DNA from 2 places in the Nocardia sp. CA-136227 genome. Region 2 is predicted to be linked to the other one. Evidence: riboswitches for the same ligand, from Rfam matches in the RefSeq annotation. Region 2 holds a riboswitch; the other holds the start of a gene.
The links. A riboswitch is a leader RNA that binds a small molecule or an ion and turns the genes downstream of it on or off. The one in region 2 is predicted to bind ZMP and ZTP.
Positions count from the first base shown of each region.

Region 1: linked by a shared signal. The riboswitch ahead of ACQP06_RS18030 (hypothetical protein) and the one ahead of glyA (serine hydroxymethyltransferase) in region 2 are both predicted to bind ZMP and ZTP.

Region 1 covers NZ_CP192081.1:3,905,815-3,920,650, forward strand. The annotation lists gene ACQP06_RS17955 (hypothetical protein) at 1-232, shown strand, start outside; gene ACQP06_RS17960 (FHA domain-containing protein) at 229-1,338, shown strand; gene ACQP06_RS17965 (dihydrolipoyl dehydrogenase family protein) at 1,411-2,787, shown strand; gene ACQP06_RS17970 (CBS domain-containing protein) at 2,878-3,306, shown strand; gene ACQP06_RS17975 (LLM class flavin-dependent oxidoreductase) at 3,421-4,290, shown strand; gene ACQP06_RS17980 (nuclear transport factor 2 family protein) at 4,339-4,740, opposite strand; gene ACQP06_RS17985 (hypothetical protein) at 4,843-5,091, opposite strand; gene ACQP06_RS17990 (helix-turn-helix domain-containing protein) at 5,272-6,432, shown strand; gene ACQP06_RS17995 (hypothetical protein) at 6,632-6,892, shown strand; gene ACQP06_RS18000 (FAD-binding oxidoreductase) at 7,061-8,566, shown strand; gene ACQP06_RS18005 (MarR family winged helix-turn-helix transcriptional regulator) at 8,598-8,960, opposite strand; gene ACQP06_RS18010 (MFS transporter) at 9,059-10,825, opposite strand; gene ACQP06_RS18015 (hypothetical protein) at 11,022-11,357, shown strand; gene ACQP06_RS18020 (MspA family porin) at 11,570-12,295, shown strand; gene ACQP06_RS18025 (polyketide cyclase) at 12,316-12,801, opposite strand; ZMP/ZTP riboswitch at 12,881-12,961, shown strand; gene ACQP06_RS18030 (hypothetical protein) at 12,990-14,129, shown strand; gene ACQP06_RS18035 (hypothetical protein) at 14,179-14,836, opposite strand, start outside.
Region 2 covers NZ_CP192081.1:6,532,382-6,547,217, reverse strand. The annotation lists gene ACQP06_RS30420 (extracellular catalytic domain type 1 short-chain-length polyhydroxyalkanoate depolymerase) at 1-695, opposite strand, end outside; gene ACQP06_RS30415 (maleylpyruvate isomerase family mycothiol-dependent enzyme) at 827-1,621, opposite strand; gene ACQP06_RS30410 (alpha/beta hydrolase) at 1,716-2,051, opposite strand; gene ACQP06_RS30405 (thioredoxin domain-containing protein) at 2,491-4,569, shown strand; gene ACQP06_RS30400 (hypothetical protein) at 4,635-5,123, opposite strand; gene ACQP06_RS30395 (adenylate/guanylate cyclase domain-containing protein) at 5,369-6,946, opposite strand; gene trhA (PAQR family membrane homeostasis protein TrhA) at 7,004-7,708, opposite strand; gene ACQP06_RS30385 (isoprenyl transferase) at 7,804-8,631, shown strand; gene ACQP06_RS30380 (hypothetical protein) at 8,712-9,317, shown strand; gene coaA (type I pantothenate kinase) at 9,392-10,324, opposite strand; gene ACQP06_RS30370 (DUF885 domain-containing protein) at 10,565-11,761, shown strand; ZMP/ZTP riboswitch at 12,048-12,133, shown strand; gene glyA (serine hydroxymethyltransferase) at 12,240-13,538, shown strand; gene ACQP06_RS30360 (glutaredoxin domain-containing protein) at 13,599-13,907, opposite strand; gene ACQP06_RS30355 (hypothetical protein) at 13,969-14,289, shown strand; gene ACQP06_RS30350 (hypothetical protein) at 14,304-14,576, opposite strand; gene ACQP06_RS30345 (DUF488 domain-containing protein) at 14,590-14,836, shown strand, end outside.

The DNA.
Region 1 (14,836 bases), 2.6 Mb from region 2:
GGACAAGGACTGGCCGACAGTGTTCGGTCTGGTGACCATCGTGAACGAGGGACTGCTGCTGTGGCTGCTGGTCCGGTACACGTCAGCTTTCGTGCCCCGTGATCTGCGGCCGTCCGCGCCGGCGTTCGGCATCGATTTCACGCTGACCTGGCTGGCGTACTGGGGATTCGTCAACGGCCCGATCCGGGTGGTGCTGCCGCGCTGGCGATATACCGGGGGCCGGGTGCTATGACCGCGCGGGTCGAGGTGGTGCCGGGCCGCCACCTGGTGGCCTGCGTCGACGGGGTGGTCGTGGTTGTCGCGCACCGGGATTCGAGCGTGATCACCGCGGCGTCCGAGGCTATTGCCGTGCTGGACAAGGTGTTGGAGATGGTGGCGGAGGCGTCGTCGCGGGAGACTCGGCGCACCGGACGCACCTTTGCACGGCTGGCAAGCACGTGGCTGATGGGTCGCGCGGACGAGGAGCAGGTCGAATTCGGGGTGCTCACACCGGGAAAGCGGGGGCTGGCGGTCTTTCTGCACGGCCGGGTCACGGCGATGCTCGAGGGGACGGATGACCGGGAGGTGTTGCACGGCCGCGATGCCGGATTCAGTGTCGATCGGGTGGTGAGTCCCGCGCCGGGGCGCGCGGCCGCGGTCTTCGTAGACGACGGCGAGCCGCGGAAGAGCCTGCCCCGGGAGAGCGTGTGGTCGCTGCGCGACGGGCGGGTGCCGGGTTCGGGAGCGGTGATGTGGTTGGGGGAGAAGGCGAATACGCCCGAGGCCGAGATCGCAACCGGAGGTCGGGACCCGGTTCCGCGCGATTCCGGCAGTGCGCGCACCATTGCGCCCACTGCCATTCCCGCAGGAATCGAGACCACTCCCACCGGTGTCGTGGTGCACGGATTCAGGTGCGCCCGCGGGCATCTCAACGACCCCCGCGTGTCCTTCTGCGTCGTGTGCGGGATTCGTATGGAGCAGCTGACCTGTGTCCTCGCCCCCGGCATCCGGCCGCCGCTGGGCGTTCTGCTGCTCGACGACGGTACCTCCTACGTCCTCGACAGCGATCTCGTGATCGGCCGCGAACCCGCCCGCTCACCGCAGGTGCGGCGTGGCGCGCAAGCGATCCGCATCCCCGACCCGACCGGGGGCATGTCGCGCGTCCACGCCGAGATCCGCCTCGTGGACTGGGATGTCCTGGTCATGGATCGCGGGTCCGCCAACGGCACCCACATCCGCCCGCCCGGCCGCCCCGACTGGATCCGCGCCGCACCCGGCCAACCCACCGTCCTGGCGCCCGGCAGCCAATTGCTGCTCGGAGGACGCGTCTTCACCTTCGACTCGCCGCACGGACGCTGACGGCGGGGGGTGGTTCGGTCCGGCCGGATGTGGGGATAGCGTCACTGGGAGCTGACGAGCGAAGGAGCACGCGTGACTGCCGAATCCGTTGATGTCGTGGTGATCGGGATGGGGCCCGGAGGGGAGGACGTGGCCACGCGGGTGGCGCGGGGCGGACTCGCCGTCGTCGGGGTCGAGGGGCGGTTGGTGGGCGGGGAGTGCCCGTATTACGCGTGTGTGCCGACCAAGATGATGGTTCGGGCGGCGGGGGTGCTGGCCGAGGCTCGGCGGGTGGAGGGGCTCGCGGGGTCGGCCACGGTGCAGGCGGATTGGCGGCCGGTCGCGGCGCGGATCCGGGAGGAGGCCACTGACGATTGGGACGACCGGGTGGCGGTCGAACGGTTCGAGAAGGCGGGTGGGCGGTTCGTGCGCGGGTGGGGGCGGATCAGTGCGCCGGGGGAGGTGACCGTGGCGACCGATGGTGGAGAGCGGGTGTTTCGGGCGCGGCGGGGGATTGTGCTGAATCCGGGGACGGAACCGGCCGTTCCGCCGCTCGACGGGCTGGCGGGGACGCCGTTCTGGACGAATCGGGACGCGGTCCCGGCTACCGAGGTGCCGGAGTCGCTCATCGTGCTGGGCGGGGGACCCGTGGGGGCGGAGTTCGCGCAGATCTTCGCGCGGTTCGGGGCGCGGGTGACCGTGGTCGTGCCGCGGCGGCTGTTGCCGCAGGACGAGCCGGAGGCGGGGCAGCTGCTGGCGAAAGTGTTCGAGGAGGAGGGGATCGAGGTCCGGGGCGGGGTTCGGGGGACTGCGGTGCGGCACGACGGGCGCGAGTTCGCACTGACGCTCGACAATGGCGAGGTGTTGCGTGCCGAGCGGTTGCTCGTCGCGGCGGGGCGGCGAACCGAACTGGCGGGCTTGGGAATCGGGGCGGTCGGCTTGGACGAGTCGGCCAGGTCAATACCGGTGGACAATCGGCTGCGAGCGGCCGAAGGGGTGTGGGCGCTCGGCGATATCACCGGGCAGGGCGCTTTCACTCACGTGTCCATGTATCAGGCGCGGATCGCGGCACAGGACATTCTCGGTAGCGGGGACGAAGTCGCGCGGTATCACGCCGTACCACGGGTGACATTCACCGATCCCGAGGTCGGGGCGGTCGGCATGACCGAGGAGCAGGCCCGCGCGGCCGGCCTGACGGTCCGGGTCGGAATCACCGAAGTACCTGCGTCCACGCGGGGTTGGATCCACAAAGCGGGCAATGCCGGGTTCATCAAACTGGTCGAGGACGCCGACCGCGGGGTGCTCGTCGGCGCGTGCTCGGCCGGGCCGGAGGGCGGCGAAGTGCTCAGCGCCCTGTCGGTAGCCGTCCACGCCCAGGTCCCGACCGCGACCCTGCGGGAGATGATCCTCGCCTACCCGACCTTCCATCGTGCCATCGAATCGGCGCTCGATGCCCTCGCGTCCGTTTAGGCATCGAATCGCAATCGTTGCTGTTCACACCCGTGTAACAGCGGCATCCTGGTAACCATCGATAGTCCTAGCTGGTTGGGCGGTGGGCACATGCGAATCTCGGAAATCCTGCGCCGGAAGGGCGGCGAAGTCGTCACGATTGCACCCGATGCAACCGTGCGCGAACTGCTCAGAATCCTGGCGGCACACAACGTCGGCGCGGCCATCGTCTCCCCGGACGGCACCGCCATGGCCGGCATCGTCTCCGAACGAGACATCGTCCGCCGCCTCGACCGCGACGGCGCACCCCTGCTGGACGCCCCGGTCTCCACCATCATGACCGCGGCCCTCCACACCTGCTCCCCGGACGACAATGTCGAGACTCTCAACGCCATCATGACCGAACACCGAATCCGCCACCTCCCCGTCCTCGAGGACGGCCAGATGATCGGCATAGTCAGCATCGGCGACGTGGTCAAAAGCCAGATCTCCGAACTCGAAACCGAACGCGAAGCCCTCGTCCGCTACCTCCACAGCTGACCGGCACCGCGCCGCCATCGCGGCCGGAAAACATTGACCTCGAGTCGAGTTGAGGTTGCAGGGTAGGGGATTGTGCAGACAATCCCTGTGGAGATCGGTGTCATCCTGCCTTCGGTGGCGACACAACGGGCTCAGAAACTTGATATAGGCGCCGCTGCTCGTCATGCCGAGGAGGTCGGGCTGGATGGGGTTTGGCACGGGGATCACCTGTCGATCGGTGTGCCTGTGCTGGATTGCACGATTGCCCTGGCGGTCGCGGCGGCCGCGACCGAACGGGTGCGGATCGGCACCAGTGTCTACGTTCCGGCGCTGCGGCCGCTGACCTGGGCGGCCAAGCAGGTGGCGAGCTTGCAGCATGTCAGTGATGGGCGTCTGATCCTCGGTGTGGGGTCCGGGGGCGGTCCGGGTCAGTGGGCGGCGGCAGGGATTCCGTTCGGGGAGCGGGGTGCTCGCACCGATACCGCGCTGCGTGTGTTGCCTGAGTTGTTGGCGGGCAAGCGGGTCGCTCTCCCCGATATCCCGGAGCCGATCGAGATCGAATTGGCGCCATCCGTTCCGGTTCCGCCGGTGTTGGTCGGAAACCACTCGGCTCCCGCCCGGCGGCGGGCCGCGGAGCTGGCGGACGGGTGGTTTCCGTCGCTGATCCCACCGGCCCAGGTGGCGGCAGGGCTCGCCGAAATCACCGAACTCGCCGCGCAGTATCAGCGCCCGGCACCCACGGTCACCATCGGCGCGACCGGAGTTCTCGGCACCGGTACGGATCTGCCCACCCGCGCCGAGATCGCCGCTGGAATCAGCCAGAACTACGGGAAGTCGATCGAGGAGACCTTGCCGATTCCGATCACCGGATCCATCGAGCAAGCCGCCGAACGCATAGCCGCCTACCGGGACGCCGGCGCCCACCGCCTCGTCGTCGGTATTGCCGGAGGCGACTGGCGGCGGCAGTGCGAGTTGCTGGCGCAGGTGCGTTCCGCGCTCAGTTGACCTGCCGAGAAGGCTACTACCGGGCTGGTAGCCAGTCCGGCGGGCTGCCTACGGGGTCAAGGGCTTTCGGCGGGGGATCACTCGGCGGTGGGTGATGCGCCAGCCGTGGCGGGTGCGGTGGAGGGTGTCCTCGTAGGTGACGCTGGTGGTCGTGGCGTCGGTGTTGACGGCCAGGCCTTTGGAGATCGCGTGGGCCGTGTCGCCGTTCAGGGCTGTGACCATCACATTGGTGACGTGGTGGGCGAGGGGGTTGGCGTCGCCCAGTTCGCGTGCCATGTCGCGGAGGGCTTCCACTCCGGGCACGGTGCCTGCGCCGAAAGCGGTCAGGTCGTAGGTGACGTCCTCGGTGAATACCTCGGTCCATCGGTCGAACTCGCCTGAATCGCTCAGATGTCCGTGCAGGGCGAGCAGTTCGTGGATTGCCAGTCTGTCCGCAACCGAATCCGTCATCCCCACACCAGATCACGAATCGGCGCGGTCAGCCACGGATTTTCGCGGCGTTCGGCGGGCGGGCCAGCCCGAGCCGGAGTGCGCGGGCTGGTGCCGGACGGATCAGTCGGTCCAGATGGAGAGGTACCAGAGACCGTCGGCGCCCAGTGTGCATTCGTAGATGTCGTCGCCGGGGACGAGCTGGGTGCCGTCGGGGCGGGTGAAGGTGCCGGTTTCGCCGTCGGCGTCGCAGGCGGCCTCGGTGGGGTAGTTGCCGTCCACCTGCCACTCGGTGTCCTTGCCGGCGTGGGCGGTGCCCATCGCGGCGATCAGGCCGAGGGTGACCAGGGACGTCGTTGCGAGCTTCTTCATATGGTGTTCCTTTTCACGAAAGAGCCCGGTCGACGGTCTCAGGTATGACCGACTGGCCGGGCTGCCACACGATACTTCAGCACGGGGGTCCGACAAATCCGGCAGCGGCCGGACCGCTTGGCGCTCAGCACGTTCCGCTACCGGCTGCGCATGCCGGGGTGGCCGACCTAGTCTGGAGCGATGAGCGGCGACCTTGGTCAGCGGCTGCAATCGGTTCGGAAGCGGCGGGGGCTCACGCAGCGGGAGCTGGCCGCGAATTCGGCTGTCTCGGTGTCTCTGATCCGGAAGATCGAGCAGGGGGAGCGGGACGACACACGGATCGAGACGCTGCGGCGGTTGGCGGTGGCCCTGGGATGCCCGCTGACCGCGCTCATCGGCCCCGCGCCCGGCGCGCCGGAGAGCAGGGACGGCGAGCTGTGGGCCGCCACCAGGCGAGCGATCGATGCGCCTCGGCCGGACGTGGCGGTGGAGCCGCACACGGAACAGGCTGTGGCCGAATCCCTTGTGGCGGCCATGCGGTTCTACCACGACAACCGGTATGAGCTGCTGGCGCGAGTCCTGCCCGATCTGGTGGACGCGAGTGACCGTGTCTCGCCCGTGCTGCGCGCGCGGATTCTCCAGCTGACCGGCTCGGTCATGGTCCAGACACGGCAATTGGGAACGGCGCGCAGAGTGCTCGATCGCGCGCTGGCGGCGGCGCAGGCGAGCGATGATCTACTCGACGCCGCGTCTGTCGTCGTCACGCTGTGCTGGCTGCTCCTGGTGGAGCGGCGATTTCAGCAGGTCGACGACCTGGCGATCGAATGGGCCGACCGGATCGAGCCACGGATCTCGACCGCCACCGAACGCGAGCTCTCCACCTGGGGCTGGCTGTTGTTGCGTGGGTCGGCGGCGGCGATCCGCGACAACCGGCCCGACGACGCCGATGACATGATGCGGTTCGCGCAATCCGCCGCAGTGGCGGTCAAACGCGAACCGATTGGCTATCAGGACTATTGGACGGTCTTCGGTCCCGCCACGGTGGCTATGAAGCGCGTCGAGAACGCGGTCATCGACGACCGGCCCGACCTGGCACTGCGGTTGGCCCAGGACGTACCGCCCGGACTGCGGCCCACCTCCGACAACCGCAATCGGCATCTCCTCGACGTCGCCCAAGCCCACCTCGACCTCGCCCGGCCAGATCCGGCCCTGGACATCCTGCTTCGGCTCTCCGGCGAGGCCCGCCCCTGGTTGATCGAGCAGCGTTTGGCCAAGGACCTACTGGCCAGGCTGATCGGCAGACGCCGAACCCTCAATCCGGAGACGCGCGCCCTCGCCGATCTCATCCGCCTCGAATACTGATCGCTCCGTGGCACTTCCGCTGTCGGACCCCGGAAAGTGCCATTGCCGCAGAATTTCCACGGCCCGATGCTTATTCGGAATCCGCTGGAAGCACACTCGACGATCGAGAGGGCGAGCAATGAACCCCGGGGCCCTGGGATATCTCCGCGAAGGCGTGTCCGGCTCGCGACGGCAGTAGGATGAGCGGCGGATTCGGGCGTTGGCGGAACGGTTCGGGTACGACCTTCGGCGGACGGCGGTGTTCGGGCCGCATACTGATCGGCCGGTGCACCGGTTGCGGGTGCTGGTCGCGAATTTGGGGGTGGACGCGGTGATCGTGCCGAGTCTGGAGCATTTCGAGGGTGGGGAGGTGCCGGGAGAGTTGGTGCGGCGGGCGGATGTGATCACCGTCAGTCCGGAGGAGACGTTCGCGCGGTGGATCGTTCCGCCGGATGCGGTGGCCGACATGTGGTCCCGGTAGGCGGCATGCCATGGACACACCAGCACCCGTTTCGACGAATGAACGGTGGGTGAACCATGATCAATTGGTGCCGTGTCGTTCGATGGAAACAGGTGGGTCGCGAACTTTGATGTCGAAAACGAATAACTCGGCGGCACAGCGGATCTCCGGCAGATCGAGGGGGCTGGTGTGAGACCCCAATTCTCGCGCAGCGTGTTTCTGCGCGGAGCTCTCGGAATCGCGGTCGCCGGTGTAGGTTTCGCGGGGGCCACGCGGCTGCCGACATCGGTCGCGACACCGGATACCGGGTCGTCCGGCGCGAACGCCGGAGACCTGGGCAGTGCTTCGGGATCGGGCAGCGGCAGCGCCGACCCGAAATGGCGTGAGCTGAAAGGGAAACTGCGCGGCCGGGTCGTCCTGCCGGGGGACTACGGATACCCGGGCGTGAAAGAGGTCTTCAACACTCGCTTCGACAACGAGATGCCCGAGGCGATCGTGCAGATCGCCGACGCGCAGGACGCCGCCGCCACCTTCGAGTTCGCGGCCGAGAACGACCTCCTGGTGGCGGCCCGCGCCGGCGGCCACTCCTATGCGGGAATGTCCACGGCGACCGGCACACTCGTCATCGACGTGCGGCGCATGCAGGGCATTCGCGCCGAGGGCGGTAAGGCGGTCATCGCACCCGGCCACACCCTCTACGACATCTATCGCGAGCTGGATCGCGGCGGGCTGAGTCTGCCCTCCGGCATGTGCCCGGGCGTCGGCATCGCCGGTCTCACCCTGGGCGGCGGACTCGGCAACGAGTCCCGCGCCCACGGCCTCACCGGCGACCGGCTCACCGCCGCCACCGTGGTCCTGCCCGACGGCACCATCACCGAGGTCTCCGCCACCACCCGCCCGGATCTGTTCTGGGCCTTGCGCGGCGGGGGCCCGCACTTCGGCGTCGTCACCTCGTTCACCTTCGAGACCATCCCGTCGACGCCGAAAGACGTAGTGCGCCTGACCTTCCAGGGCGACGAGGCGGCGACTGTCATCGCGGGCTGGCAGGAGTGGCTGCGCTCGGCCCCGCGCGAGCAGTGGGCCGATGTCAGCATCGACGCCGACGGCTTGGGCGGCATGCACTGCTGGATGCAGCTGGTCTGTCCCGCGGGGACTTCCGAAACCGTCACCGCCGAACTCGTCGACGCCATCGGCGTCGCCCCCGGCATCGTCGAACCCCGCACCCTGTCCCACCTGGAAGCGGTCCTCTACCTGGCGGGCGGCACCGCCGATCAGCCGCGTGCCGCCTTCACCAACGGCTCCGACATCGTCGCCGAGCTCACCCCCGACACCATCGGACGCATCCTCGAGGTGGTCGCCCGCTTCTCGAGCGTCGGCGGTACCGGCTGGGTCCAGATCAACGCCCTCGACGGAGCGATCCGCGACCTGGCCCCCGACGCCACCGCTTTCCCCTGGCGCGACCACGCCGCCCTCGTGGAATGGGGAGCGTACGAACCCATCCCGCACGAATCGGCGCTGGCCTGGCTTGCCGACGCGCACGCCACCATGGCCCCCGACTCCGTCGGCGCCTACATCAACTACCTCGAGCCGGGCGACCCGCTGTCCCGCTACTACGGCTCCAACTACCCCCGCCTGGCTGAGCTCCGCGGCCTGGTGGACCCCAACAACCGCATCCGCTCGGTCCTGACCGCCTGACCCCCGCCCTCCGGGGCGGGGGAGTCCCCCGCTACTGGTCGAGGGCCTGGATGAGGGTGTTGAGGCCGGAACTGACGGATGCGCGCTGGGCGGGAGTGAGGGTTTCCAGCGCGGCGGCGAAACGCTGGATGCGGGCCGAGGTGAGGCCGGTGACCAGATTGTGGGCCGCCTCGGTGGCGGTGAGCAGCTGGGCCCGGCCGTCTTCGGGATCCGCGTCGCGGGTGAGGTAGCCGCCCTTTTCCAGACCCGTGACTATGCGGGACATGGTCGGTGCGCTCACCCGCTCGATCGAGGCCAGGTCGCCCAGCCGCAGGGGACCCGAGCGGGCGACCGTCGCGAGGGCGGACGCCGCGCCGGGGCTCAGCGCCCCGAGGTCGCCGGAGTGGCGCAACAAGCGCAGCAGGCGGCCGATGGTGTGGTACAGGTCGGCGGCCTCGGTGAGCTGGTCGGGGTCGGCGACGCTCGTGGGCTCGGACAGCGTGATCTCCTCCGTCAGATTCCCTCGCGGGCGGCTTCACGCAATTCGGCCGCCTCGTCCGTGACAGTCGGGCTACCGGCGAACCAGGAGGCCGCCGCGCCGATCAGCATCATAATCGCGGCTCCCAGGAAGACCACGACCAGACCCGAGTGGAACGGTCCGGAGATCAAGTGCGGGAAGAACTCCTGACCGGTGAGCACATCGCCGTGCACGCCGGGGTGGTCGAGAGTGCCGGTGGGGCCGAGCAATTCCTTGATCGGGTTGTAGCCGAGGAAGGCCGCGAACAGGCTGCCCACCGGAGGCATGTCCGAGATCGCCTCGGCGGCCGGCGCGGGCACGCCCTGCTCCTGCAGGCCCGAATTCATGGCGTCGGGCAGCGTATTCGACAGGCCGACGATCATCAGCGAGAAGAACAGGCCGATCGACAGCGCCATACCGCCGTTGAACAGCGTGCCGCGCATACCGGAGGCCACACCGCGCTGCGCGGCGGGCACCGACGACATCACCTCGGCGGTGTTCGGCGACGCGAACATGCCGGACCCGAGGCCGTTGAGGGCGATGACGAGCGCGAACACCCAGTAGTCGAAGTCGACCGGCAGCACGACGAGCAGCACGAACGTCAGAGCGGTGATCAGCATGCCGACGGTGGCGAACAGCCGCGCGCCGTACCGGTCCGACAGCTTGCCCGACACCGGTCCGGCGATGAGGAATCCGACGGTCAGCGGCAGCAGGTAGATGCCCGCCCACAGCGGCGTCTGCTCGAACGAGAACCCGTGCAGCGGCAGCCAGATACCCTGCAGCCAGATGATCAGCATGAACTGCAGACCGCCGCGGCCCAGCGAGGACATCAGCCCGGCGATATTGCCCAGCGCGAACGCCCGGTTCTTGAACAGCGACATATTGAACATCGGCTGCGCGACCTTGGACTCGATCACGCAGAACACGGCCAGCAGGATGATGCCGCCGATCACGGCGCCCAGCACCCACGGGTTGGTCCAGCCGGTCTTCGAATCCCCGTGCGGCTGAATGCCGTAGGTGATGCCGGTCAGCAACGCGGTCAAGCCCAGCGCGAACGTGATGGTGCCCGGCAGATCCAGCGATCCCGGATTGCGCTGGCCATTGTCGTGCAGCGAGCGATAGGACCAGATGGTGCCGATGATGCCGAACGGCACGCTCACCCAGAAGATGGCCTTCCAATCCCACTGCGCCAGTACGCCGCCCATGAGCAGACCGAGGAACGAGCCGGCCACCGCCGCGACCTGATTGATCCCGAGCGCGAACCCGCGTTCGTCGGCCGGGAAGGCGTCGGTGAGGATCGCGCTCGCGTTGGCCATCAGCATCGCGCCGCCGACGCCCTGGATCACGCGCCAGGCGATCAGCCACACCGCGCCGCCGCCGTGCGTGAACGGATCGAACGACAAGGCCACGGCCGCGAAGCTGAACACCACGAACCCGTAGTTGTAGATCTTCACCCGCCCGACCATGTCGCCGAGCCGCCCGAACATGACCACGAGCACGGCCGAGGACAGCAGGAAGCCCATCATCAGCCACAGCAGGTAGCTGACATTGGCCGGTTCCAGGGGGTTGAGCCCGATGCCGCGGAAGATGTCGGGCAGCGAGATCGTCACGATCGAGGAGTTGATGGTGACCATAAGCATGCCCAGCGTCGTATTCGACAGGGCCACCCACTTGTACCGGGGGTGATCGTGCTCGATCCGGAGTCGTCTCCGAATGGTCTGGACGTCACCGGCATCCAATCCGGTGGTAGGGGCCGCAGCCATCAGAGCCTCCCGCGAGTCTACGAACGAACTTCCCCAATATAGTTGCATGTTGCTAACTAACGAAATCGGGCGTGCCTCACTCAGCGGAATGCCTTGCGGTCAAAAACAGAGCGTTGTACGGGTTTCGCGGAGGGGAATTCGAGCACCGTGAGCACTGGACGACGGCGGACGGCGATCATGATTCTGGCGACCCGGCGTGCTGGCGGGCGTGTGCCTGCCGACCGCGCTCGCGGACGCACCCCCGGCCACCGGCAGCCAGTTCATCCGCCACCTCAACGCCGCGGGCGACACCGACCCCGGCATCACCTACACCGTGATAGCCAGCCGCGCCGACCAGGTCTCCACCCCACCGGAGGCCACCTTCCTCACCGCCGGCCCCGAGGCCCCCGTCCGCAACATCCGGGTCCAAGACCTCTGCCCCGCAGACACTTTCGACCACGGCATCCTCCCGCGGTCACCCGCCGTCGACTACCTGGTCGAACAGGCCCTCGACCCCGCCCACTCCGGCGACGCCTGCCCACCCGGCAACTGACCGCGGGCAACCGGAATACGTATCGTGCCGACTTCTCCTGCGCGGCACGGATTCCCGGCTGATCGCAAATGTGAAACCACCGATTCCCGCCGGTCGACACGCGAGCCGCAGCGCACCAGTCCGGCACGATTTGCAGTTACGCTGCTATTCGGGACATGCGCCTGCGGTATCGAGCTCGTACACCTCTTCGAGAACGAGAACAGGATCCGGTTATGCGACATGCGCTCATGGCCTCCGCGGCAGTAACAGCCGTGGCCGGTGTCACCCTGGCGAGCCTATGGGCCTGGGGTGCCGATGCGGTCGGGGCTCAGCCGCCCGGCGGGGACGTTTCCGGCGCGGGAGTGCATATTGTCGCGTCGGTCGACAGCGTCGAGGTGAATCCGCCCGGAAACCGGACACCGAACTTCCTGATGACGTTCTCCCATGCCGCGCAGATGTCGGGCAATTACTCGGTCACCGTGGACGGTGGCCCGATCACATCCGGTCAGGCCGTCGCGGGGTTCATCCTCGGCTGCGGAATCAGCGTGGCCGGCGGCGTCACCGTCGGCATCGAACCCAACCAAGGCCTGGCTGCCGCCATCGCCCCGTCGGTGACCCCCGGGAGCGCCTCCGCCAGCCCGCCGAGCGGGACGGTCACGCCCAGCGCTTCGGTCACCGCGCCCGACATCAGTCTCGGACCCAGTGTGGGCGGGGCGCTGGGTGTGACGGAAGTCTTGACGGCCACCATGGGGCCCGGCCAGGTCACCACGGCGACCACGGCGACCGCCGCCTTGGACAGCGGCACCATGTTCCCGTTCCAAATCATGTTCAACAACGCCGCATTGAACGTCGCGCAGTGCGCTTCGCCGGTGTCCGCGGTCCCCTTCGTCACCACCACGGTGAGCACTGCGCAGGGTGTCATACAGACCACCGGCTACGGCGACCAGTTCACCTTCTGAACCCGGCCGGTCGCCCAGGCCTACTGTGAGGGCAGTTCCGGCCGGGATTTTCCCGGGGCGACGGTGCGGGCGAGAATGCCGAGGGTGGCACGGAGGGCGCTTTCGGGGATCACCGGGAAGATATCGGCGTCCTTGAATTCCTGGGGGACCGCGGACCAGTCGTAATAGGACGTCACGAGAGTGCCCGCTGCGATGGGCTCGAGGTAGTAGCCGTAGACGTGGCCCGGCTCGACTCGGCCGCGAACGGTCCAGGCGATCTGCTTGTCCCGTTCGAATGCGACGATCTCGACCGTCACGTCGTACAGACCGAGCGGGTAGTCGTTGAGAGCCTCGCGATCCATGTGCACGACGAACGTGTCGCCGGTGGCGGTGACGAGGTCTCCGCTGGCCGCCATCAGCATGCCGGAGCTGTCGATGGAAACGTGGCCTTGCGGATCGCTCAGGATGGCGAAGATCTCGGCCGCCGATGCGGCAACGGCCCGCTGCACTCTAAATTGTTCTGACACAACAGGATTCTACGCACCCGCACCGAGGCGGGCGACCCGCCACCCGCTCGGTCCCGAAACCCACCGGAAGCGTGCACTACAGTGGTGTCGCGACTGGCGTGACGTGGACAAGACCACGAGGAAGCGCATAATCGGAGCGTCGTCCGCCTGGGTGCTCCCGAACTCGAGTTCGGGAAGTGGGCACCATCATGGATCTTCGGTACGGCATGAATCCCCATCAGCGAGCCCGCGTGGTCGACGGCAGCGCCGAACACATTCGCGTGCTGCACGGTTCCGCGTCGCTGATCAACTACCTCGACCTGATCAACGCCTGGCAGCTGGTCGCTGAGGCACAGGCCGCGACCGCCCGGGTGGCGGCAACCTCGTTCAAGCACGTCTCACCGGCCGGGGCGGCGCTCGACGGGGAGCTCGACGAAACCCTCCGCGAGTCCTGGGGTTTGGGTGACACCGGCCTCGGACCGGTTGCCGCCGCCTACATTCGCGCTCGCGACGCCGATCCGCGCTCCTCGTACGGCGACATGATCGCGGTGTCCGCGCCCGTGGACGACGAACTGGCCGACCTGCTGGGCGGCGTGGTGTCCGACGGCATCATCGCGCCGGGCTACGCGCCCGGGACCGTCGCGAAGCTGGCCCGCAAGAAGGGCGGCCGCTTCCTGGTCGTCGAGGTCGATCCCGCGTACCGGCCGCCGGAGACCGAGAGCCGCACCGTCTTCGGCGTCATCCTCGAGCAGGACCGTGACCGGCAGCCCATCACCGCGGAGCTGATCCGGGTGGCCGATGGGCCCGCCCTCACCGAGGCGGTGGTCTCGGACGCGCTGCTCGGCATGATCACCGCCCGCTACACGCAGTCGAACACGGTGGTCCTGGTGCGCGACGGCATGACCGACGGCGTCGGGGCGGGCCAGCAGTCCCGGGTGGACTGCACCCTGCTGGCCGGGGCCAAGGCCCGCACCTGGTGGAACCGCCGTCACCCGGCCATCCGCGCGCTGCCACTGCCCGCGTCCCTACCCCGGCAGGAGCGCCTGAACTGGCGGATCGCCCTCGCCGCAGGCACTCTCACCGCCACCCAGCACACCGAACTCGCGGACCTGCTGACCAAGCCGACCTCCGCCCCCGACCTCAGCGCCTGGACGCGTCAGCTCTCGGGCCTCACGCTCGTCTCCGACGGCTATCTGCCCTTCCGCGACAATGTCGACGTCGCCGCCGCCCACGGCGTCACCGCGATCATCGAACCCGCCGGAGCCCTGCGCGCCGACGCCATCATCGACGCCTGCCGCGAACACCGGATCACCCTCGCGCGCACCGACCTCCGCATGTTCCACCACTGACCGGTTTCCCGGCGACCGGCACCTGACCGCGGCACAAGCGATGCCGCAGTCAGCGTGGCCGGGTCGGCAGGACCGGGGGGACGAGCGTCGGTAGGCGACTGTAGGGGAAGGTGGGCTGGACGAAACTGGGGCGGTCGAGGGTGAAATTGGGCTGTCGGGCGGGCGGGTCCGTGTGGGGCTCGCGTAGCGCCATGGCGAGTACGAAGACGAATATGCCTGCTATGGCCACCGCCGCCAGCATGATCAGGTTGGATTCGCGCTTTCCCGGTTCTGCGTATGGCGCCGGGCGGTGGGGGACGTTCCTCGTTCGAGGGGCGGATGGTGCCCGCGGCGGTGGCGGCGGACGGTGAACCGGCTGCGCGGCATAGGGCGCCCCACCGGCCTCGCGCAGCACTGTCGGCAGCGTGTACTCGATGCCGTCGAGCATCGAACCCAGCACATCCGACTGCACGCGGTCCAATAATTCGCGGCGTTGCAGGCCGCTGTGCAGCGCGCGGGCGGCCGCCGCGGACTCATCGGCGATCAATCCGAGAACGACCAACCCGACGGGAATCGGCCAGAGGCGGTACCGGGTCGCCAAGCGGCCGGAGACATCCAGGGCGATCGCGCACTGATCGGTGAGGCGCGCGTTCTCCCACCGGCCCGCGCCGCGGCTCGGGCGGTCGATCATCCCCTTGCGCTCGATCGCATCGGCATCGCCGGTGTCC
Region 2 (14,836 bases):
GCTGGATCGGCATCGCCATGGAATCCGATGACCGGGAGCACCCTGCGATGCTGCCTCTCGGCGGAGAATGCCTGTGCGGCCAGTTGTCCGGTGGACACGGTCGGCAGATACGGGCCCACGCAGCCGAGCGCGCCATGATCGAACGCCGCACCCGAGTGCACGCCGATGGCGGCGAACAGGTCCGGGAAATACGCGCCCAGCAGCGTGGTTTCGTAGGCCCCGGAGGACATCCCCAGCGCGTAGACCCGATCGGAATCGACGTGGTAGCGCTCGATGGCGAGCCGGGTCATCGCCGCGATCGCGGCGGCATCACCGGAAGCCCGGCTCTCGACAGCGGGCGCGAGCAGCCCCGACCAGCAGCGCTGTTGCAGCAGATGGAACGGGCTGCCGTCGACATAGAGGACCACGAACCCGCCGCCGCGAGCGATCGGATCCAGGAGATTGGCGCGATGCTGCTGTTCGGCGGTGGTCTTGCACCCGTGGATCATCACCACGAGCGCGGGGTTCTCCGGCAGGTCGCCCGGCACGAAAGCCTCGTAGCTGTACGTCAGTACGCCGGAGGTGTAGATGCCGGTGTCGACCCGGCCGGGTTCGTCGGGCCCGGCGGTCGATGGGGACGCGGTCGCGATCAGCAGGCCGATCAGGAGAACGACCAGGGGCAGCCGGATAGTGCCGCGGTGGTCGAATACGCGCATTGTTCCCCGGCTTTCACCGATGTGGTCGCGCACGGTCTCGATCGCGATTCCGCGGGCGCGGCTTCCCGAGAATTGTCCCGCAGGATCCGCGCGAACCTGTGGGGTTTGCGGTAGACGACCGGCTGGTCGGTTCAGACGAGATCGATGTCGTCGAGTAGGCGAGTGCCGAGATCGGTGTCGCCGGTGAGCGACACTTCGCAGTCGCGCCAGGCGGCGCGAGTCGTGCCCCAGAGGGGAAATTCCGTGGCGAGAGCGGTAATTCGCGTAGCCGCGCCCTCCTGCTCCCCGCGCCGCACGCGGACGCCGCGGCCCGGATCCGGTTCGATGCGCCAAGTGCCGCCGCCCGGGCCGTTGAAGGTGATCGCGACGGGGGCGTCGAGCCAGGCCAGGCGGTCGCGGTGCGACTGCTCCAGCAGGCTGGTCAACCAGGCCAGGATCGAGGCCACCCGCCGTTCGTCGGTCGGCGGGTGCGGGCGGTCCAGCGCCGGGGCGATGTCGTGGCGCAGGTGGGTGTGCCAGTCGAAGAGGAACATCGCCGGGAAGAGGCGCGTCGGGTAGTGGCCGAGCTCACCGACCCGCAGCCGGACGCGGCCGAGACCGGGCGCGCTCATGACGGCGAGGGCGGCGGTGCCGACTCGGGTCCAGGTCGCGAAGCCCTCGGCGACTTCCGCCGGCGACCGCCGACGCGACGCCGCCACCGCCCGCTCGTTGAGGCTCTCCACGTCCCTGGTGGCCATGAACGTGAGCGCGGCCGGGGTGACGACGGTACGCAGGTCGGCGGCCATATGCGCGACAACGTCTTTCACGCTCCAGCCCGCCGCCCGGCTGTCGGTCCGCCATTCGGCATCGGTGAGATCGGCGCAGTAGTCGAGCACGGCCTGTCGCTCGATGCGCAGCGCCGAGAGGTGGTCAGCAGTCGCGCTCACCCTGGGATCTTATCGGGTGGGGGCATCACCTCCAGGGTGGATCGCGGTCTCCTCCTGCGGGGTGTGGGAGCCGTGGATATGGTCGTATCGAACATCAGTCGGCGTGACAAGCGAGATCAGTCGCAGGCAGCCCGCCGTCGCGGAGATAGGTTTCGACGGCCTGGCTCACGCAGCTACTCGGGACGGTGAATGCTCCGTGCACGATGGCGTCTTGAAGCGTCACCAACCGTGACGCGGTCATGGCTCGGTGCAGGCCGACGCCTTCTTGGTATGCCGCGACCGGATCGCCGGTGGCCTGCACGATGAGCACAGGGGTGGCGTTGTGCACGTCGGTGCGTGGTTCGACGGGCGCGGGCCAGAAGGCACAGGGGGAGATGTTGTTGACCAGTGGTCCGAATACCGGCTGGTCGACGCGACTGAAACTCGAAATGCTTCGGTACCGCGCGGGCCGACCTGGATACCACCGTGGCGGCGATCAACCCCGAGATTCCGGCTGCTCGCACTGATCGAGTGCGGAATCGGTTGTCTTCCACGTCAATTCCTGACGTTATTCGGAACCGCGAAGCGCGGCAATCGGGGTTTCCCCCATATTCAGATGCGCCGTCATTGCTGATATTCAGTCCAAATATGTTCGTGCACAGAGGTTTTACCGATGTCAGGGTGCCATGACCGGGCCTGACTGGACCGTGACGTTCTGGATTCGACAGCTCGAACTCGCTCGCGAGCGCTTCCAGCAGCTCGACCTGCTGCTCCGGGTGGGAGGATGAGATGGAGCGGGCTGCCCGTTCGATGGTGTGCCGATTTATCGCGCCGATGAACAGGCCGAGCGGGGCCCTTGTGCTCCCGGTGGGGTGTGGAAGGCTGGGGTCATGAACCGACTGGGGATCGCGACGTCGCCCTACCTGCGTCAACATGCCGGGAATCCGGTGCATTGGCGGGAATGGGATGCGGAGGCGCTGGCCGAGGCGGCCGCGCGGGACGTGCCGATCCTGCTGTCGATCGGGTACGCCAGCTGCCACTGGTGCCATGTGATGGCGCACGAGTCGTTCGAGGACGACGCCACCGCCGAGCTCATGAACGAGAACTTCGTGTGCATCAAGGTGGATCGGGAGGAACGACCCGATCTGGACGCGGTGTACATGAACGCCACCGTCGCCATGACCGGGCAGGGCGGGTGGCCGATGACGTGCTTCCTGACGCCGGAGGGGGAACCGTTCTACTGCGGGACCTACTACCCGAAGACGCCGCGGCACGGGATGCCGTCGTTCGCGCAGGTGCTGACCGCGGTGGGCGAGACGTGGCGGAACCGGCGGGACGAGGTGAATACGGCGGCGGCGCAGGTGGGGGAGGCGCTGCGGCAGCAGACGGCGGGGTTGCCGGACGCCGGGGTCGGGATCAGCGCCGACCTGGTGCAGCACGCGGCCTCGGCCGTATCGAAGGATGTGGACGCTCAGCACGGCGGGTTCGGGGGTGCGCCCAAGTTCCCGCCGTCGGCCTTGTTGGAGGGGTTGCTGCGGCACCATGAGCTGACCGGGGATCTCGGTGTGCTGCAGACTGTTTCGTTCACCTGCGAGGCGATGGCCCGAGGCGGGATCTACGACCAGCTGCGGGGCGGGTTCGCGCGATACTCGGTGGACGCGGCCTGGGTGGTGCCGCACTTCGAGAAGATGCTGTACGACAACGCGCAGTTGGTGCGGGTGTACGCGCACCTGGCCCGACGCGGGCTCGACGCGCCCGGGAGTGAGCGCGGCGGAGAATCCTTGGCGCTGCGGGTGACTCGCGAAACCGTGCAGTTCCTCATGACCGATCTGGGGACCGAGCAGGGGGCCTTCGCGTCCGCGCTGGACGCCGACACCCACCTCGAACCGGGGCAGCCCGGGGTGGAAGGCGCCACCTACGTCTGGACGCCCGCGGAACTCAACGGGGTACTCGGAGCGCTCGACGGGGCTTGGGCCGCGGAGATCTTCGGCGTCACCACGGCCGGGACGTTCGAGCACGGCACCTCGGTGCTGACGCGGTACACCGACCCGAAACCCGTGGACCACGAGCGATTCGAGGCCATCCGGGCGGCCATGTCGGCGGCGCGGGAAAAGCGGCCGCAACCCGAGCGGGACGACAAGGTGGTCACCGCCTGGAACGGGATGGCCATCGTCGCGCTCGCGGAAGCCGGTGCCGCGCACGGGCATCCGGAGTGGATCGCGGCGGCGGTCCGGTGCGCGCGGTTCCTGCTGGACACCCATGTGACCGCCGGCCGGGTCTGCCGCGCCTCGCTGGGCGGTGTGCCCGGTACGGCGGCGGGCGTGCTCGAGGACTACGCCTGGCTCGCGCTGGGACTGCTCGCGCTGCATCAGACCGCCGGCGGGGACTGGCTCGCCGAGGCGCAGCGCGTCCTCGACGCGGCCATCACGCACTTCGCCGACGCGGACACCCCGGGGAGCTGGTTCGACACCGCCGACGACGCCGAGACCCTGCTGACCCGGCCGCGCGATCCGCTGGACGGCGCAACCCCTTCGGGGACTTCGGTTCTCGCCGAGGCCCTGCTCACGGCCTCCGCGCTCGCCGACCCGGATCGGGCTTCCCGCTACCGGCAGCTCGCCGACGAAACCCTCGCGCGGGGTGCGGTTCTGCTGGCTCGTGCGCCCCGCTCGGCGGGGCACTGGCTCGCGGTGGCCGAGGCCGCACTGCGCGGGCCCATCCAGGTGGCGATCTCGGCGGGCCCGGACGGCGAATCCGGCTGGGCCGCAACGCTGGTGGCCGCTGCCCGTGCCGCTGCTCCGGGTGGCTCGGTCATCGTCTCCGGCGCCGTCGACTCCCAGCCCCTGCTGGCCGACCGCCCGCCGGTGCGCGACACCTCCGCCGCCTACATCTGCCGCGGCTCGGTCTGCGACCTCCCGGTCACCACGGTCGAAGACGTCCGCGCCGGTCTGCTTCCGCCGCAATCGGCCTGACGGTTCGCCCGCAGTCCTCCCGCGCCCGCGCCGCCGAGTTGAGGCGCGGGCGCGGGTTTGGATGGTCAGGCCACGCGAGATCGCATGGCCTGGACGCGGTTTCCCGCCAGCACGGCGGCCGGAACGGCGACCAGGACCGCGAGGATGTGTGCGGCGCGAAAAAGCCCGATCAGCACGGAGGCCGGGGTCCAGCCGGTGAACAGCGCACCCGTGGAATCAGCGTCGAGCAGCGCGCTCAGCGGCTCCGCCACCAGCGAAGCCAACCCGACGGTACCCAGTCCGACCACGAGAATCGCGCGCGCCCATCGGCTTCCGAACAACATGCGTGCCGCGAGCCAGAACACCGTCAAATAGATCGCCGCCCGAACCCCCAGCCCGGCCGCGACACCCGACAGTCCGATCCCGGGATCCTCGAGCACCTGGGCCGCCCGCACCAGCGTCTCCGCCACTCCGGCGACCAGGGCCACCACCACCGCCCGATACGCGAGCACCGCCCGCTCGGGCCGCTCCCATCCCGCCGCCGACTTCCGCTCGAACGCGCCGATCTCCTCCATGCACTCACTGTCGGACTCTCGGTCTCGCTGGGAATCACCCTCGGGTACGAGTCCTCGCCGATCCGGTAGTACGACAGTGGGATCGAAGGGCCCGGCGGATGGGCCTGGTATAGCCAACGCGCATATTCCGTTGCCCGGAGGTACTGGGCGGTCTTACAGTCCGGTGCGTGTTGAGGTCATCTGTTTCATCGAAGTATTGCCAGGTCCCGTCGAGTTCGCACCCCACGTTCGCGCGGAATGAATGATCAGCGATCGGCGGGTTCGGGGGGTTGGGGTGCGGCCGGCCGGGGGTCGTCCTGCGGGGCGGTGCCGTTGCGGTGGATCGACGCGGGGGACGCGGGCACGACGGCCGGTACATCGGTCCAGCCCGGAGTGGGTTCCTTGCGGCCGCGGAGGTGGAGAGTGTCGTGCAGGATCCACTGTGTGCGCTCGGCGTCGGAGGCGGCTTCTATGACCGCCTGAGAGGCCAGAATCCGGCGGGGGACCAGTTTCGCCTCGGTGGTCAGGCGGGCGGCCTCGTTGACCGCGTCGCCGATGACCGTGAATTCCAGGCGGGTGTCGGTGCCGACGTCACCGGCGAACACGCAGCCGCGGGCGATGCCGATGCCCACCTCGAGTTCGCCGAGCGCGGCCACCTCGTCGCGGATGCGGCGGGCCGCCTTCAGCGCGGGGGTGGCATTGTCGTCGAGGGCGATGGGCGCGCCGAAGATGCACAGCGCCGCATCGCCTTCGAACTTGTTGACCAGACCGTGGTTGTCCTCGGTGGCCGCGACCACGATGGTCAGCAGCCGGTTGAGCTTGGCCACGAAGTCGTGCGGGGCGAGCTCGGTGGCCAGCGCCACCGAACCGGTGACGTCCACGAACAGGGCCGTCGCCTCCCGCATGTCGCCGGTGAGGCTGGGGCTGCCGGACAGCGCCCGCTCCGCCACCTCGTCGCCCACGTGCCGCCCGAAGACGGTCCGCATGCGCTCGCGCTCACTGAGATTGGCGGCCAGCTCGTTCACCGAATGCTCGAGCCGACCGATCTCGCTGGTGCTGTTGATGGTCACCCGCGCCTCGAGATCGCCGTGCGCGATCCGGTCGAGCGCGTCACGCAAGGTGTGCATGGGCGTGGCCACCGCGCGCGCCAGCGCCGCCGTCGCCACCACGCCCGCGGACAGCCCGACGATGGCCAGATAGATGCCGGTCCGGATGCGGTCGTCACTGTCGGTCGACGGATCGGCGAGCACGGTGATCAGCATGAGCAGCGGCACCGCGCCCGCCACCGCGAAGGTGACCAGCACGCGCGCCAGCACCGTATTGCTCCAGTGCGCGGTCTCGTCGAGCACCTCGGCCACGACCGGAATGGTCGGCCGGATCAGCCGGTCCACGATCAGATAGGTGAGCGCCGCCGACTCCAGTCCGCCGAGGGTGAACATCGACAGCACCACCGGGAAACCGCGGTCCTCGGTGGCGTGGGCGAAGATGGCGGCCGCCACGATCACGCCCGGCAGCCAGATGGCCAGCGCCCGGATGGTGATCGCCAGCGGTAGTCGCAGCAGTCGCCGGGCCTCGTGTTCGGTGGGCGGCCGATGCTGGTCCAGCCAGCCGAAGTAGTGCCGCCGGTCGCGCACCGCGAGCACGATGCCCGCGAGGGCGCCGATGGCCGGATAGATCGACACCCCGATGAAGGTGGAGATCCAGTTCGAACCGAGCCGGCTCAGGAAGCCGCTCAGGAACAGTTCGGTGGTGATCACCGCCAGGCCGCCGAGGTTGCACGCCATGACGACAGCAGACAGACCCCCCGGCGCCCGCAGCGCCCACAGGATGAGTCTGCTGGTCACGTCGCAGACTCTAGGGAACTTTCGGCCGAGATTGCACCTTTGTGGGGAATTACTCGATCAGCTCAGCAGGACCAGCCAGACCGCGACGTAGTGGCACAGTGCCGCGATCACCGTTGCGGCGTGGAAGAACTCGTGATGGCCGAACACCTCGGGCCACGGATCGGGCCAGCGCGCGGCGTACAGGATGCCGCCCACGCTGTAGGCGATGCCGCCCGCGAGCAGCAGAATCACCGGCGTCCAGCCGACATTGCCGATGAGCGTCCCGGCCACCGGGACTATCGCCCACCCGAGCAAGAGATACAGCGGCACCCCGACCCAGCGAGGGGCGGTGGGCCACAGCATCTTCAGCGCCACCCCGGCCAGCGCGCCCGCCCACACGATGGCGAGCAGCACGTTCCCGGCGGTCCCGCGCACCCCGAGCAGCGCGAACGGCGTGTAGCTGCCCGCGATGAACAGGAAGATCATCGAGTGGTCGGCCCGCTTCATCCACATGCGGGCGCGCGTGGTCTTCCAGTTCACCCGGTGATAGGTGGCGCTGATCCCGAACACCCCGCACACGGTGATGCCGTAGACCAGCGTCGACCACGCGGCCTTCCCGGACACCGTGCTCGCCACCGACACCAGCACGATCACCGCGATGGCGGCGACACCGACAGCCCAGGCATGGATCCAGCCGCGTAGGCGGGGCTTGATCAGGGTCAGTTCGTCGCGGACGGTTTCGATGAGACCCACCGGTTCGACGGGCTGCACTGCCTCGGCCATTAGTTTCCTCCTCGGTAACCTACGGTACCGTAGGTTAGATCGTTCACGCCCGTCGAGTGGGTGTCGTCACCAAGGGCCTCCCATGTTTCGCGGCTATGTCCCGGTCGCTCCGCCAACCGTTCCGGGGGCGTAGGGTTGCGGCCGTGAAGTTTGTGGGTCAGGTGCGTGGACTCCCATATCGCGTATACGAGGCACGGCTGGCCAGGCAGCTGGCGGGTAAGCAACATCCGCGGCACGTCGCCGTGATGTGTGACGGTAATCGCCGCTGGGCCAGGGAGAACGGGTTCAGCGACATCTCGCACGGCCATCGGGTCGGTGCGCTGAAGATCGCTGAGCTGGTCGGCTGGTGCGGTGAGGCCGGCATCGAGATGGTGACCCTCTACCTGCTCTCCACCGAGAATCTGGGCCGCGATTCCGACGAGCTGGAGACCCTCTTCGAGGTCATCACCGACGTCGTCGACGAACTGTCTGCGCCGGAACAGGATTGGAGCGTCCGCATCGTGGGCGCGCTCGATCAGCTCCCCGCCGAGTTCGCGCGGCGACTGAGCGAGGCGGCCAAGAGCACCGAGGGCCGCACCGGCGTGCACGTCAATGTGGCTATCGGCTACGGCGGCCGCCAGGAGATCGCCGACGCCGTCCGCTCCCTGGTCCGCCAGGAGATGGACGCGGGCGAGACCGGCGAGGATCTGGTGCAGTCGATCACCGTCGACGCCATCGGCCAGCACCTCTACACCTCGGGCCAGCCCGACCCGGATCTGGTCATCCGCACCTCCGGTGAGCAGCGCTTGTCCGGATTCCTGTTGTGGCAGAGCGCCTATTCGGAGATCTGGTTCACCGAGGCGTACTGGCCGGAGTTCCGGCGGGTGGATTTCCTGCGGGCCCTGCGTGATTACGCGGCCCGGCACCGCCGCTTCGGCGTGTAGACAACAGTCGGTCAACGGTTCCGTTGCAGTGCAACGGCTTCGACGTTCGCGGGACGGTCGCTGCCGTACCGTCTGGTGGTATGAGCGAGCTGCGTGAGGACTCGAGTGGTCTAGCGGAATCCCAGGTCGTCGCGGTGCCGTACCTGAGCTACGAGGAATTCGGGCGGAGATTCCTCGAGTACGCCGCCTCGCCGGAGCGGATCGCCGGGGCGTTCGGGAAGCTCACCGGGGAGGCCTTCGAATTCGGGCCGATCGGCGCGGGACCGGGCAAACTGGCCAAACTCTCGGCGACCGTGCGGCTCGGGCAGCCCCGGCTCAATCGCGAAATGGACGACATCATCTCGTTCGACCTGGTGATCCCGCTCAAGGTCGACCTGCTCATCGACCTCGCGGTGGACCGCTACCCGTTCCGGGTGGACGGCACCATCCACCTGCATCTGACCGTCCGCACCGCCGAACCTCTGCGGGTCCTCATCGAGATCGCCGACCCGCAGCCCAGCAATGTGCGGATCAATGTGGCCAGCGCCACCCGCCGCGGCGAGCTGCTGCGCATCATCGCCAGCGTGGATCACGAGATCCGCCGATTCGTGGCGCGCTACATCGCCACCGAGATCGAGAAGCCGCACATCAAGGCCGCCACCGACATCGATGTGGGCGCGCGCCTGGACGCCGCCTGGACGCTCTGACCCATCACCTGGACGTTCGGACTCACCGCCCCCCACCCTGTGCCTCGCTGCGGACACGCAGCGAGGCACGAGATTCAGAGCTTCCTGAGCCGCAGCCGGTTGATGGTGTGGTCGGAGTCCTTGCGCAGCACCAGGGTCGCGCGCGGCCGGGTCGGCAGGATGTTCTCCACCAGGTTCGGCCGGTTGGTGTTGTGCCAGATCTCCTTGGCCTGGTTGGTGGCTTCCTGGTCGTTGAAGTTCGCGTAGTGGTGGAAGTGCGAGTTCGGGTCCTGGAAGGCGGTCTTGCGCAGCGACAGGAAGCGCTGCACGTACCACTTCTCGATGTCCTCGATGCGGGCGTCGACGTAGACCGAGAAGTCGAACAGGTCGGACACCATCAGGCGCGGACCGGTCTGCAGCACGTTGAGGCCCTCGACGATGAGGATGTCGGGCTGGCGCACGCAGTGGTATTCGCCGGGCACGATGTCGTAGGCGATGTGCGAGTAGACGGGCGCGCACACCTCGGACGCACCGGATTTCACCTCGGTGACGAATCGCAGCAGCTTGCGCCGGTCGTAGGACTCCGGGAAGCCCTTGCGGTGCATGATGCCGCGCCGGGTGAGTTCGGCTGTCGGGTACAGGAATCCGTCGGTGGTGACCAGATCCACCCGCGGATGGTGGTCCCAGCGCGCCAGCAGCGCCTGCAGCACACGCGCGGTGGTGGACTTGCCGACCGCGACCGAGCCCGCCACGCCGATGACGAACGGCACCTGACGGTCGGGGTGGGTCTCGCCGAGGAAGGTGGCGGTGGCGGCGAACAAGCGCTGCCTCGCCGCGACCTGCAGGTGGATGAGTCGGGCCAATGGGAGGTAGACCTCGGCGACCTCTTCGAGGTCGATCTGCTCCCCGAGACCGCGCAGGCCGACCAGTTCTTCTTCGGTCAGCACCAGGGGAGTCGCCTTGCGCAGGGTGCGCCACTGCTTGCGGTCGAATTCCACGTAGGGGCTGGGCTCGCTCATCCGTGCCATTACTCGTGTCCTTGCATTCGACACTCGTGTCCTCGGATCTGACACTCGCTCCGCGTCGCCAACACTCCACGCATAGCCGAATTGTGCTCGGCTCCAACATCGAGGTGAACACCAGGTGTTGCTACTGGCCGGTAACCAGAGTGAGATAGGCGACATCACAGCCGTCGGGCGTGTCGGGTGAGGCTGCGCGGCACCGGGATCCGGGCCGCTCGCGCGCACCGCATCCCCTAGGGTCGAGATATGGCAGCGCATCCCCTGGTGACCGAGTATCTGCGGCTGGGACTGGCCTTCGACCGGCTGGAGGAGGGGTTCGTCGACGCCTACACCGGTGACCCGGCCCTGCGGCGCGAGGTCGAGAACGCGCCCGTGCCCGAACCGCGCGAGCTCGCGCACCGGGCCGCGGGCCTGCGCAAGGAACTGCCCGACGCGGGCCTGTCCGACGAGCGGGTCGAATTCCTCGACGTCCACCTGCGGGCGCTGGAGTGCTCCGGGCGCAAGTTCGCGGGGGAGGACATCTCCTTCGTCGACGAGGTGAGCGCCTACTTCGACGTGGACATCGCCCCGGGCGACACCGAGGACTACCGCGAGGCGCACCGGCAGCTCGACGAGGTGCTGCCGGGCGACGGCCCGCTGCTGGATCGCATCTCCGCGCACCGCCGCCAGGACGAGATCCCGCCCGAACGCCTGCGGGAATGCGTGGCCGCGTTCTCCGGCGCGCTGCGCGAGCTGGTCCGCGACCGCTACCCGCTGCCCGAGAACGAGCACGTGGAATACGAAGTGGTGGGCGACAAGCCGTGGTCGGGCTTCAACTACTACCTGGGCGACTACCAGTCCCGGGTGGCCATCAACTCCGATCTCAAGCAGCACCTGTCGCATCTGCCCGGGCTGATCGCGCACGAGTCCTACCCGGGCCACCACACCGAGCACTGCCGCAAGGAGGCCGGACTGGTCGGCGCCGGGCAGGACGAGCAGACGCTGTTCGTGGTGAACACCCCGCAGTGCCTGATGGCGGAGGGGCTGGCCGATCTGGCCCTGAAGTCGATCGTGGGCCCGGGCTGGGGCCGCTGGGCGCAGGAGATCTACGCCGATCTCGGACTGCGTTTCGATGGTGAACGCGCCGAGCGGATTTCGACGGCGTCGGCGAACCTGTTGAGCGTCCGCCAGGATGCGGCGCTGTTGCTGCACGACCGCAAGCGTGATTCGACCGAGGTCGCGGAGTATCTGCAGCGCTGGAGCCTGGTCACGCCGGAGCGGGCCACGCAGTCGCTGCGCTTCCTGTCCTCACCGCTGTGGCGGGCCTACATCTCCACCTATGTGGAGGGCTATCGACTGCTGGGCGGCTGGCTGGATCGGGCGGGCGATGCCGCCGAGCGGTCCGAGCGGTTCCGCCGTCTGTTGGACGAACCCCTCACACCCGGCGCGATCCGCCGCATGTGAGGGGTACTCCCCGAAAAGTCCGGAAGGGTCAGGCACCCCAGGCGTTGCAGGACGCGCCGCCGCTGGAGGCGGTGCACAGGGTGCGGAGCAGGGTGAACAGGATGTCGGTCGGGCCACCGGTCGCGATGTTGAACAGCATGTGATGAATCCTCGAAATGTGAGTAGGGGCAAGGACACTGACCCATCTGGGTCAGTCGTGCGTCACCTTACCGAGATTTGTTGCTCCGCCATAGCCTGGATCTGTGATTCTGTCCACTCGAAGGACTGTTAACGCGGTTGGCTAGGATGGGAGGACCGCGACTGGCGCACTCGAGGTGGAAGTAACCACCGGGAAGCACCCCAAGTCCGGCACCGCGCGCCTGGGTGCCTGGCGATCCCCGAATCCCGATTCGGGGGACCCGGACGACGGAGGTGCGCCATGCACGATTCCCTGAACCCACTGACCGACTCCGCGGCGGCGGCCAATACACTCGGCGGCGTGACGACCCAGACGAGCGCCTCTGTGAACAGCCAGTCCCTCGCCGAACTCGACCCCGAGGTCGCGGCCGCGATGGGCGGCGAACTCGCTCGCCAGCGCGACACCCTCGAGATGATCGCCTCGGAGAACTTCGTGCCGCGCGCGGTCCTGCAGGCGCAGGGCAGCGTGCTCACCAACAAGTACGCCGAGGGCTACCCGGGCCGCCGCTACTACGGCGGCTGCGAGAACGTCGACATCGTCGAGGATCTGGCCCGCGCCCGCGTCAAGGAGCTCTTCGGCGCCGACTTCGCCAACGTCCAGCCGCACTCGGGCGCGCAGGCCAACGCCGCCGTCCTGTCCGCGCTGATGAACCCGGGCGAGAAGCTGCTCGGCCTGGACCTGGCCCACGGCGGCCACCTCACCCACGGCATGCGCCTGAACTTCTCGGGCAAGCTGTACGAGGTGCACGCCTACGGCGTGTCCAAGGAAGACCACCGCGTCGACATGGACGAGGTCCGCAAGATCGCCCGCGACACCCGCCCGAAGGTGATCGTCGCCGGCTGGTCGGCGTACCCGCGCCACCTGGACTTCGCCGCCTTCCGTGAGATCGCGGACGAGGTCGGCGCGTACCTGTGGGTCGACATGGCGCACTTCGCCGGTCTGGTCGCCGCCGGGCTGCACCCGTCGCCGGTCCCGCACGCCGACGTCGTGTCCTCCACCGTGCACAAGACCCTGGGCGGCCCCCGCTCCGGCCTGATCCTGGCCAAGCAGGAGTTCGCCAAGAAGCTGAACTCCTCGGTCTTCCCGGGCCAGCAGGGCGGCCCGCTCATGCACGCCATCGCCGCCAAGGCCGTGGCCTTCAAGATCGCCGGCAGCGCGGAGTTCGCGGAGCGTCAGGCCCGCACCATCTCCGGCGCCAAGATCCTCGCCGAGCGCCTGACCGCCACCGACGCCAAGGACAAGGGCATCACCGTCCTGACCGGCGGCACCGACGTCCACCTGGTGCTGGTCGACCTGCGCAACTCGCAGCTCGACGGCCAGCAGGGCGAGGACCTCCTGCACGAGATCGGAATCACCGTGAACCGCAACGCGGTTCCGTTCGACCCGCGCCCGCCGATGGTCACCTCCGGTCTGCGCATCGGCACCCCGGCCCTGGCCACCCGCGGCTTCGGCGACGAGCAGTTCACCGAGGTCGCCGAGATCATCGCCGCCGCGCTGACCGGCTCCGGCGACCTGGACTCCCTGCGTCAGCGCGTCTCCAAGCTGGCTCAGGACTTCCCGCTGTACGACGGCCTCGAGGACTGGCGTCTGCTGGGCTGATCCCCGCCGAACGGCCGAGCGCCCGCCGCGATCTCACGATCGCGGCGGGCGCTCGTCGTTTCAGAAGGTCCAGAACCTGCGCGGGCCGCCGGTGAGCTGGGGCGCGTCGGCGGAGACGGTCGCGATCAACTCCTTGGGATGCGGGTTGACCCAGTTGCGCTCCGTCGAACCGTCGCGGAACACGACCGTGGGCACGGTCTCGTTGCCGTCGGCCACCGAGCGGACGAACGCCGCCGCGTCGGGGTCCTGCCAGATGTCGATCTCACGGTGAACGATGCCGTGCCGGTTGAGGACCCGGCGCATGCGCGAACAATAGGGGCAGCCGGGACGCCGGTAGACGATCAGCTCCGCGGTGGCATCAGCGCTCATTCTCGGAGTGTAGGACCGCCGCGACGGAACGGCCTATGCTGCAAGGGGATCGGAGGCGGGGATGACGACCACCGTTTTGCTGCTGGGATTGAAGTCGGCCGTGGTGGACGAGGTGCGCGAGCGCGTCGGCCTACCGGAGGTCGACATCCACGCGGGCACCGGGCCGGCCGATCTGCGGGACATGTTGGCGCGCACCCCGATCGACCACGTGATCATGGGTGCGGGCCTGGACCTCGAGGACCGGCTGAGCATCGTGCGCGCCGTCTTCGAATCCAGTGACCGCACCACCGTCCACATGAAGGACTTCGCCTCGGGGCCGCAGGGATTCGCGCCGTTCGTGCGTGCCGTGCTCACCGGACTGCACGGCACGCCGACCGGCTGAATTCCGCTGACGCCTCAGGCGTGCTTGGTGAGGTAGTCCATGTACATCGGCCGCAGCACCTCGCCCAGTTTGCCTTCCCCGGCGTGAAAGTAGTCGTCGAGCAGGGCCGCGGTGTTCCAGATGTCGACCTCGCCCTCACCCTGTTTGCCCGCCGCCACCTCGGCGCCGGGAATCGCCTTGAGCAGCTGCCACAGGAATTTGACGTCGCCGCGGCGGGCGGCCAGCTTCACGGCGCGGTCGTGCAATTCCTTGGTGGACAGCGTCGCCAGATCCGGAGTTTCGGCCATGGTCTCGACTGTAATGGAGCACATGACACAGCAACCGGGATACCGGGTCAAGCGCGTCTACGACGCCCCCGATGCCGCCGACGGCCACCGCGTGCTGGTGGACCGGCTGTGGCCGCGCGGCATCAGCAAACAGCAAGCGGCCATTGACGAATGGGCCAAAGACGTGACCCCGTCGAACGAACTTCGCAAGTGGTATCACGCCGCGCCGGAGACACGCCGTGCCGAGTTCGAGCGCAAGTATCGAATCGAGCTCGGGGCCG